Regions from separate parts of the Bacteroides fragilis NCTC 9343 genome, predicted to be linked through region 3. Evidence: riboswitches for the same ligand, from Rfam matches in the RefSeq annotation. Region 3 holds a riboswitch; each other region holds the start of a gene.
The links. Region 3 has a riboswitch for cobalamin ahead of BF9343_RS12955 (ribonucleoside-diphosphate reductase subunit alpha). Riboswitches for the same ligand answer to the same signal wherever they lie in the genome.

Region 1 (3,281 bases), 780 kb from region 3:
ACAGACGGATTGACCAGCATACCGACGGATACAAAGAAAATAGCTCCGAAAAGATCTTTCACCGGCTGTATGATGTGTTCTATATGTTCGGCCTCAACCGTCTCAGCAAGAATAGATCCCATAATGAAAGCACCCAGCGCAGCCGAAAAACCGGTACGGGTAGCCAGCACGACCATTGCCAGGCAAAGCCCGAGAGAGACAATCAACAGAGTTTCATTATTCATCAACCGCTTTGCTTTTTTCAGGAAGAACGGAAGGATGAATATACCGACCAGAAACCACAAAATCAGGAAAAAGGCAACTTTCAGGACACTCATCAAGAGTTCCTCACCCACAAACTCTTTGCTCACCGCCATAGTAGAAAGGATGACCATCATCAGGATAGCGATCAGGTCTTCGACCACCAAGGTTCCAAACACAATGCCTGTAAACCGTTGGCTGCGCAAACCAAGATCATCAAAGGCTTTAATAATAATCGTGGTAGACGACATGGACAACATTCCACCCAGAAACACAGAATTCATCGTACTCCACCCCAACAGATGCCCCACCATAAAACCGATCAGTAACATACTGATCACTTCGGTTGTTGCCGTAATAAACGCTGCCGATCCGACATTCATCAATTTTTTAAAGCTAAACTCGAGTCCGAGAGCAAAAAGCAAAAAGACAACTCCTATCTCAGCCCAGGTATTGATGTTCTCCATATCGCCAACAGTCGGGAAGATGCGGACATAAGGCCCGGCCAGCAATCCGGCAACGATATATCCCAGGACCAGGGGTTGCTTCAGCCATTTAAATAAAAGAGTAATGATACTTGCGGACATCAGTATTAAGGCAAGGTCAGCAATCAAGGTAGGTAAATGTGACATAGTATGGTATGTATATTTCGTTAGTACTTCATTCCGTTTTATGCTCGTTTATTGTACCCAAAGAACAATCGGTAGTCCGTTTGTGTTCCGTATATATGACATTTATTTTGAAAAAAAGCTGCGGGGGCATTGCACAAAACTGAACTTTTCGTGCAAAAAGTATCCATCCTATTCAATATTTCTCTATATTTGTCGCCGAATTGGTTCGGAATCCGTGGTCAACGGACGAAGATTAAAAGGGAATCGGGTGTAAATCCCGGACAGTCCCGCTGCTGTGAAACTCTGTATAGCATCTTATCAATCAGCCAATTTCGTACCACTGACAGAAAAAGCAAACTCTGTCGGGAAGGTCCCGGTAAGATGTAGAGTCAGTCAGAAGACCTGCCATTCGTGAATAAGAGCATTCTCTCCTCGTGGGTTAGGAAAGAAAGCATCGTTGTTAAGCCCCAAATCGTAGAAATACTGTGTTTTCATCGGGTGGACGTATGTCCGCAGGGTGGAAAAGCGCGAATATGTATATGCATTTAATTGAGAAATGAATATGATTAAAAGAATCTTAGTCGCCAACCGCGGTGAAATTGCCGTGAGGGTGATGCGCTCCTGTCGGGAGATGGAAATAACGAGCATTGCCGTTTTCTCGGAAGCGGACCGAACAGCGAAACATGTGCTTTACGCCGATGAAGCTTATTGCATCGGACCGGCAGCATCGAAAGAGAGTTATCTGAATATAGAAAAAATCATTGAAGTGGCAAAGTCATGCCACGCAGACGCCATTCACCCGGGATACGGGTTCTTATCGGAAAATGCAACCTTTGCCCGCCGTTGCCGGGAAGAAGGCATCACCTTTATCGGTCCTGACCCGGAAACAATGGAAGCCATGGGAGATAAAATCTCGGCACGCATCAAGATGATCGAAGCCGGGGTACCGGTAGTTCCGGGCACTCAAGACAACCTGAAAAGTGTTGAGGAAGCCGTAGAACTCTGCAACCAAATCGGCTATCCGGTAATGCTGAAAGCCTCGATGGGCGGTGGCGGAAAAGGAATGCGACTGATTCATCATGCAGACGAAGTGGCCGAAGCCTATACAACAGCCAAGAGCGAATCGCTTTCCTCGTTCGGAGACGACACGGTCTATCTGGAGAAGTTTGTGGAAGAACCCCATCACATCGAGTTCCAGATACTGGGCGACAAGCATGGCAACGTAATTCACTTGTGCGAACGTGAATGCTCGGTGCAGCGCCGCAACCAAAAGATCGTAGAAGAGAGCCCTTCGGTTTTTATCACACCGGAACTGCGCCGGGACATGGGCGAAAAGGCAGTAGCCGCTGCCAAGGCCGTGAACTACATCGGCGCGGGAACCATTGAATTCCTGGTGGACAAGCACCGCAATTATTACTTTCTGGAAATGAACACCCGCCTGCAAGTGGAACATCCCATCACAGAAGAAGTAGTCGGCGTAGATCTGGTAAAAGAACAAATTAAGGTAGCCGACGGACAGGTACTGCAACTGAGACAAGAGGACATCCAGCAACGGGGACACGCCATCGAATGCCGCATCTGTGCGGAAGATACGGAAATGAACTTCATGCCCAGCCCGGGTGTCATCAAGCAAATCACAGAACCCAACGGTATCGGAGTACGCATCGACAGCTATGTATACGAAGGATACGAGATTCCGATTTATTACGATCCGATGATCGGCAAACTGATCGTGTGGGCCACCACACGGGAATATGCCATCGAACGGATGCGCCGCGTGCTTCACGAATATAAGTTGACGGGCGTAAAGAACAACATCAGTTACCTGCGCGCCATCATGGATACACCCGACTTTGTGGAAGGACACTATGACACAGGCTTCATCGCCAAAAACGGTGAAGTGCTTCAGCAATGCATCACGCGCACCAGTGAGCGTGCGGAAAACATTGCGCTGATTGCCGCCTACATGGACTACCTGATGAACCTGGAAGAAAACAACAGCGGACTGGCAGCGGATAACCGCCCGATCAGCAAGTGGAAAGAATTTGGATTGCACAAAGGGGTATTAAGAATATAAAAGTATGGAAATACATATAGGAAATCGCGTGGCCGAAATAGAATTGGTCAGCAAGGAAGACAACAAAGTGGTTCTCACCATCGACGGAAAAACGTTCGAAGCGGACGTTGTCATGGCAGAGAACGGGAATTGCAACATCCTGATGGACGGACGCAGCTCCAACGCCCAACTGATTCGCAAAGAGAACGGAAAGAGCTACAAAGTGAATACACACTACAGCAGCTTCAATGTCGAGATTATAGACAGCCAGGCGAAATACCTGCGCATGCGCAAGAAAGGTGAAGAGGAGCAGAACGACCGTATCACTTCGCCCATGCCGGGCAAGGTGGTGAAAATCCCCGTCAGTGTGGGAC
Region 2 (3,281 bases), 200 kb from region 3:
GGTTATCAGAATTCGGCGTGAAATCAGTTCTTTGTTCAGCTGTTCCCATTCCACTTCGATCGGTTTGCCGAAAAACGCAGTGATCGCCTCTATATCTATCGGAGTCGCAATAACCAATATTTCATCACCCAGATGAAGCTCAGTATCGGAATTTACCAATTCCGACTCTTTCTTTCCGTTCAAATGCCGGATACGCGATACCACAAAATTACGGTTTACCAATGGACGTATATCCTTAATACGTTTACCGTGAAGAGCTTCATTACGGACCTCCAATGAAACAGGACGGACTGTCAACTCTTGTAAATGTCCCAGTCCCTGTTCGGCTTCGGCTTCCTCCTGCTTGGTATTAATACGGAAAAGGTATTTAAGGCCTAACAGCGACATGATGCATCCCACTACGCCCAACGGATAGGCTACAGCATATCCCAAAGCAATCTCCGGTGCATCTATCCCGGTCAGGTCACTGTTGGCCTGTTGCGCAGCACCCAATCCGGGTGTGTTGGTCACCGCTCCCGATAAAATACCTACCATGGTGGTAATCGGTATTCCGGTTATAAAATGCAATGCAAGGGTAATGATGACTCCTGCAAAGACAACGATCATAGCCAACATATTGAGGGTGAATCCTCCTTTCTTAAAAGCGGAGAAGAATCCGGGCCCCACCTGCAATCCGATGGAATATACAAATAAGATAAGTCCGAACTCCTTCAGAAAGTGCAATAAATGCTCGTTCAGATTCAGATTAAAATGTCCGAAGACAATGCCGACAAACAAAATCCAGGTAACTCCCAGAGAGATGCCTGCTACTTTTATTTTACCCAGCATAATGCCAAACGCAATGACCAGCGACAGGATAAGCACGGAATGTGCCACTCCTCCACCCCAAAGGTTGGGGTATCCCTCAAACAGGTTTCTTAAAAGTTCCATAGTATAAAAAGTTATGTTGATTGAATACTTGTTTACATATCCCCGGAGAGTCGATCAGTTACTTCACCCACACCATCCGTACAAGAAAGATTTGCCTTACAGGCCAATTCCCCTTCTTGTATTTTCTTTAGGCAATCGTGACACAAACAGTCCGGGAAATGCTCCTTGATATAAGCACGTTGCAGCGAGTCGAGCTTTACCGTAGCACAATGACATAATAATATATTGTCGTGCCGGCATTGAAACACAGCACCACAACACGGACATACCTTTTTCACAGGCACACCACCTTTCTTTTTTTCCTGATTAAATACTTTTTTCGTACTGCTTTCCTAATCCCACGAGTAAAAACAGCCTTTGATGAACGGCAGGTCTTCTGACTGACTTCTAATCTTGAAGCCTTCCCGACGGAGGTGTTCCCCCCACGTCAGTGGCGAAAGGATTGTTTCAAGATATCGATGAAGCTTCACAGCAGCGGGACTGTCCGGGATTTACACCCGATTCCCTTTTAATCCGAATGACGAAAGTCTTCATTCGAAACCAATTCGGGACAAAGATAAGGATAAAAACCAATAGATGAAGAATTGTTAATGAAAAATATAAGATTCATCTTCCTTTATACACTCCGACAGCGAGAATCCGGCTCCCTTTCCATCAGTGCCTCAATAAAGGCTGAATCGGCATCTTCCTCTTTTAGAGCCTCTTTTTCATCAAAATAGAGATTCTAAAAGGAGGATGCAGAATGTCAAATTTCCAAAAACAAAGCGTCTATCAGGACTTTTTTATATGTACCTATTAATCGGTATATTTTTTAATTTATTTCTATATAATCTAATAAATGTATATATTTGCAGCCGCTTAGGTGATGCATACCGGACTTTCTGTTCGTTGCATAAAAGGGAATCGGGTGTAAATCCCGAACAGTGCCCGCTACTGTGATCCCCCTGCTCTTCTACTGTTGCCATCATAATCGGAAGAAGATAAGAAAAGCATTTCTACATATACCACTGTCATAGCCTGTAAAGCATGACGGGAAGGTAGCTTTTCAAAAAGGGATAGTCAGGAAACCTGCCGAAGCAGACATAGATAACAGTGCCCTCCCGGGGTCAGGAAGGCCGTTTACTAACACATTATTCAAAAACATCAATGAACAAAAGATGCTTACTGACCATCCTCATGGGAGGATGCGCGGCAATGGGTGCATTTGCACAACAACACGCGACAGGCAAGAAGACAGAGATGAGTGTTGACCTGAATCCTGTAGTTGTAACAGGTACCGGTACACACCAAAGGCTCAAAAACACACCGGCACCGGTGGAAGTAGTAACCGCCAATGAAATAAAGAAAGCCGGTATCACAGACTTTCAGCAGGCAATGACCATGCTGGTTCCTTCTCTTTCGTTCTCTACCAACTCAATGGGATCTTACCTGATGATGAACGGACTCTCCAATAAATATGTGCTGATTCTGATCAACGGACGTAAACTGACCGGAGATACATCTAATAATATCGACCTCTCACGCATTGATATGAGCCGTGTGAAACGCATCGAAGTGCTGGATGGTGCCGGTTCGTCACTCTATGGCTCTGACGCCATTGCCGGTGTGATCAATATCATCACCAACGAACCGAAAGAACTGATGCAGGTGACTTCTACCACCCGATATGAAGATCATCGCCAACTGACACAAATGGTAAATGCGGATATTGCAACAGAAAAGTTCGGCTCATATACCTCCTATAAACACGAACAAAGTGCAGGATGGCAGAACAGCGATCTGGCATATGTTACTGATAAAAAAGGTAATGTATCGACAGTACCGACCGTATCAGCTACATCCAATGGTTTCCATTCTAATCTGGTAAACCAGAAATTCACGTTCGAACCGACTGAAAAGCTCTCGTTCTATGCTAACGGAGGATACTATTGGAAGTTGACGGACCGCCCTGTATACACAGCGGATATCGATGGAGGTTCCAAGTATGATCTACATTACGAATCGTATAACTTCGGTTTGGGAGGACGTTACAAAATCAACAAGCGTTCTTCCATCCAACTCGATTTGATGAATGATAACTATATGCAGAACTACAAATATACTGTAGCTGACGATAAAAATAAGATTGCTATTGGAGATTACGCCAAAACCAAAGAGCAGCACTTTTATGATGCAGAGCTAAAGGGAATCTTCAACTTTGCCAAAAACAACATGACGGTACTGGGAGTGGATTACCGCTCTGAAAGCCTGGATCGTCCCAGTGCAAGGGTGGACAAGTCAGTGTATACGGCATCTGCTTATGCACAACACGAAATCAAGTTATGGAACTGTTTGACCGGTATTGCCGGCGT
Region 3 (3,281 bases):
CGGTAACGCTGGTTGGTGATTTGCGCAAAAGGGAGTGGATAGAAATTCAGGTCGATAACATTGTCGAGAGCACGCACTACGGTGCTTACTTTCTCCTTTATCTGTTCTTCGTCCTCCAATGGGAGATGCCCCAGCGAGAGGCTGGCAAGATTGCAAACTACAAAGTCGCCGGGCCGTACCGTCTTCACCACTACTGTGTCACCCTCTTCCGTACGTATCTCGGTGGATACCGTTTCGATAGCTGCCATATTTTGTGCTATTTCCGTACAAAGATTCGAACAGTAAATGATGCCCCGGTGAGCATTGGGGTTGGCCCGGTTCACTGTGTCACGGTTGAAGGTGAAGGGAGTACCTGTTTCGACTGCCGATCGCAACACCAATCTGACAATGTCTTTAATGCTTATACTTCTTTTGGAAAGTCGGGTATCGTTTACACAGTCATGGTATCTCTTTTCCCATTCTTCTCCGTAATAATCTTCTAGGCAATACCCTTTGATTGTCATAATCTCGTTAGGGCAGAATAAGTACCATGGTTGGTTAAGGTCTTCCTTAGCCATTTTCCAAAACAGGTCCGGATAACATACCGAAGGAAAAATATCGTGAGCTTTCATCCGGTCATCTCCGTTGTTGGTCCGCAATTGTAAGAATTCCGGCAGGTCTTTGTGCCATACATCCAGATAGACAGCGACGGCACCTTGACGCATACCCAACTGATCAACAGCTACAGCCGTATCGTTCACAAGCTTCATCCATCGAATTACTCCTCCTGCTACACCTTTAAAACCCCGTATATTTCCTCCTGCCGCACGTACTTTGCCAAAGTACATTCCCATGCCGCCACCAAATTTGCTTACCATGGCAAAGTTATCGATACTGCGGTAGATACCTTCTAAACTGTCGGGTACCGTATCGATGAAACAACTTGAAAGTTGATGATAAGGTTTCCGGGCATTCGAGAGGGTAGGAGTGGCCATTGTCACCTCCAAACGACTTAGTAAGTCGTAGAATTTTTTCACCCAAGTCATCCGTTCTTTCTGTTCGGGCATAGCCAGATGGAGGGCGATACCCAGATACATTTCTTGTACGGACTCTGCCGGTTCATGGAGTCGGGTACGGATCAAGTAGCGTTTGACAAGCAGATCCAGTCCGGAATAATTAAATAGTTTGTCCCTGTCAGGGCAGATAAATCCGGCTGCTTCTTCAATCTCCTGTTGCGAGTAGGCCGCCAGTATGTAACTACCGTATAGTCCTTCTTCCGTCAGATAGCGCAGTTTGTCGTAAAACGAACGGATGCCTGCCGATGCCGCCTGCTTTTCCAGTTTCTTCGATAGTTGGAAATTGAGTAGACGGGCCGCGATAAACTCCCAGTCAGGTGCTTCCTGAGTGGTCAGTTCCACGGCAGCCTTAATCAATGCTGCCAAACGTTCGGAATGTGGCATTTCCTGTTTGCAAAACCCTGAAAATTTTTCATAGAGTACAACGAGACTGTATTCGTGGGTGGTGAAGTCTTTCTGAATCTCTTTCAGGACATCCATCACAGTTCCGTCTCCTAATTCATTTATTATGCTGTTGAGTGCTTTTCTGCGTTCAGTCCGTTGCCAGCGGTAGAGTATGTAATTTTTGGCCTCGGCATAAAAGCCGTGTTCCATCAGGCTTTGCTCCACTTTGTCCTGTATCTGTTCGACACTACGGTTTGCGGTATCTTTCCCGACAAAATTCTCCACCTCTTCTACCACCGAATAGATGATTTCGTTACTTACTTCCTGCCCTGTACTGGCAAAACTTTTTCGTATGGCGACGGCAATTTTCTCCCTGTCATAGGGTTCCGTCGTTCCGTTCCTCTTGGTTATTTCCATGAGTTATGTTCTAACTAAATATTTATAGAATCTTTTCGTACCGTTTCCCTAATCCCACGAGTGGAAACAGCCTTTGATAAGCGGCAGGTCTTCTGACTGACTCCTTGTTTCCGACGCCTTCCCGGTGACTCCTTATCTATTTACAAAAAGGTATCCCAGTGGCAACAGTTGTTATCGGAAATTCAGACGGAGCTTCACAGCAGCGGGACTGTCCGGGATTTACACCCGATTCCCTTTTAATCCGGATAGAGGAATGACTATTCGGAACCGATCAGGGAGCAAAGATAATAGAATTTGGAATGGTTGTGCAGAGAGTGTGTTTTAAAAAACAACAACTATTCATAAAAGAGCGGGTGTATTGTTGACTTGTAAAAGAGATGCAGACAAATACATCTTTCGTTGCCGGATGGGCGGATGAAAGATGCGTTTGTCTGCATTTTAAGGATAATCTATTCTTTGTTATTCTTCCGGAACGTAGATGATTTCCCCATTATCGAGTTCATAGGCGATACCTACTTTCTTTCCTTTTTTACCGCTTTTCTGCTGGTCTTCCGAAGGAGTATAACGGTTGATTTTCTGTCCCTCTTTGGTAATAATTTCCATGTTTTCTTTTCCCGGATTTTTCACCATCGTGTAGTCTTCCTGAGAGAAAACCTCGGTCATATTGTAGCGGCTGACAAGAGCTACCATCAGGGCTACGGCAAAAACCATGGCTACATCGAACAGGTTCGATACAACGCTGATCGGGTCAGCATCTTCTTCTTTTCTGAGTAGGTTTCGTTTCATCGGGCCGCACGTTTTTCGTTCAACAATTCAGAAAGGAATTCCAGGTTGGTCATGTCCTGAAGATACCAGCGTTGTTTCACCTGCTGGGTCAAGAAACCTACGGCGCCTGCTACCAGTCCGACAACGGTCGTGGCAAAAGCAATCTGCATGTTATAGGCCATTGAAGCAATGTCGCCGCTTGCCAGTCCGGCAAGGGCAGGTCCCATTGGGATAAGCGTACCCATCAAACCGAGGATAGGTCCGAGCTTTGTCAGAGTTTTAGAGATAGCCAGATCTTTATCGGCGGCTATCTCAAAGTTGGCAAGCAGTCTCTGTATCTGTGCCGGGCTTTCATGTGCCTGGAGCACCTGGCGTATGTACGATATGACTAATGATGATGATTTTTCCGGAAGCTTGTCTGCCAGTTCCATAACGGTGGCAGGAGTGAGTGCATTCAGTTCGTTACGGAGTAGTGCCTCGGTTTTGCGTATTGAGAGATATTGTCCGTAGAAACTGCCGACCAGCAGAAGTGCACGGCCGAATAATACGATAAGCAATACGATGTCAGGAACGAGTAGTCCTGTAGAAATCCAATATAAAATGTCTGATATAATATTCATTGTTGATCTGTTTTAATGAGTTGATTTACTTATTATTTTT

Region 1: it holds a riboswitch for cobalamin, as region 3 does, so the genes downstream of both, accC (acetyl-CoA carboxylase biotin carboxylase subunit) here and BF9343_RS12955 (ribonucleoside-diphosphate reductase subunit alpha) in region 3, are expected to answer to the same signal.
Region 2: it holds a riboswitch for cobalamin, as region 3 does, so the genes downstream of both, BF9343_RS22720 (cysteine-rich CWC family protein) here and BF9343_RS12955 (ribonucleoside-diphosphate reductase subunit alpha) in region 3, are expected to answer to the same signal.

The regions. Positions count from the first base shown of each region.
Region 1 is NC_003228.3:3,938,123-3,941,403, forward strand. It holds gene BF9343_RS16085 (cation:proton antiporter domain-containing protein) at 1-872, opposite strand, end outside; cobalamin riboswitch at 1,056-1,275, shown strand; gene accC (acetyl-CoA carboxylase biotin carboxylase subunit) at 1,414-2,928, shown strand; gene BF9343_RS16095 (acetyl-CoA carboxylase biotin carboxyl carrier protein subunit) at 2,933-3,281, shown strand, end outside.
Region 2 is NC_003228.3:2,954,260-2,957,540, forward strand. It holds gene BF9343_RS12075 (putative transporter) at 1-930, opposite strand, end outside; gene BF9343_RS22720 (cysteine-rich CWC family protein) at 963-1,214, opposite strand; cobalamin riboswitch at 1,280-1,490, opposite strand; cobalamin riboswitch at 1,774-2,020, shown strand; gene BF9343_RS12080 (TonB-dependent receptor plug domain-containing protein) at 2,077-3,281, shown strand, end outside.
Region 3 is NC_003228.3:3,156,455-3,159,735, reverse strand. It holds gene BF9343_RS12955 (ribonucleoside-diphosphate reductase subunit alpha) at 1-1,856, opposite strand, end outside; cobalamin riboswitch at 1,922-2,143, opposite strand; gene BF9343_RS12950 (DUF2149 domain-containing protein) at 2,316-2,642, opposite strand; gene BF9343_RS12945 (MotA/TolQ/ExbB proton channel family protein) at 2,639-3,241, opposite strand.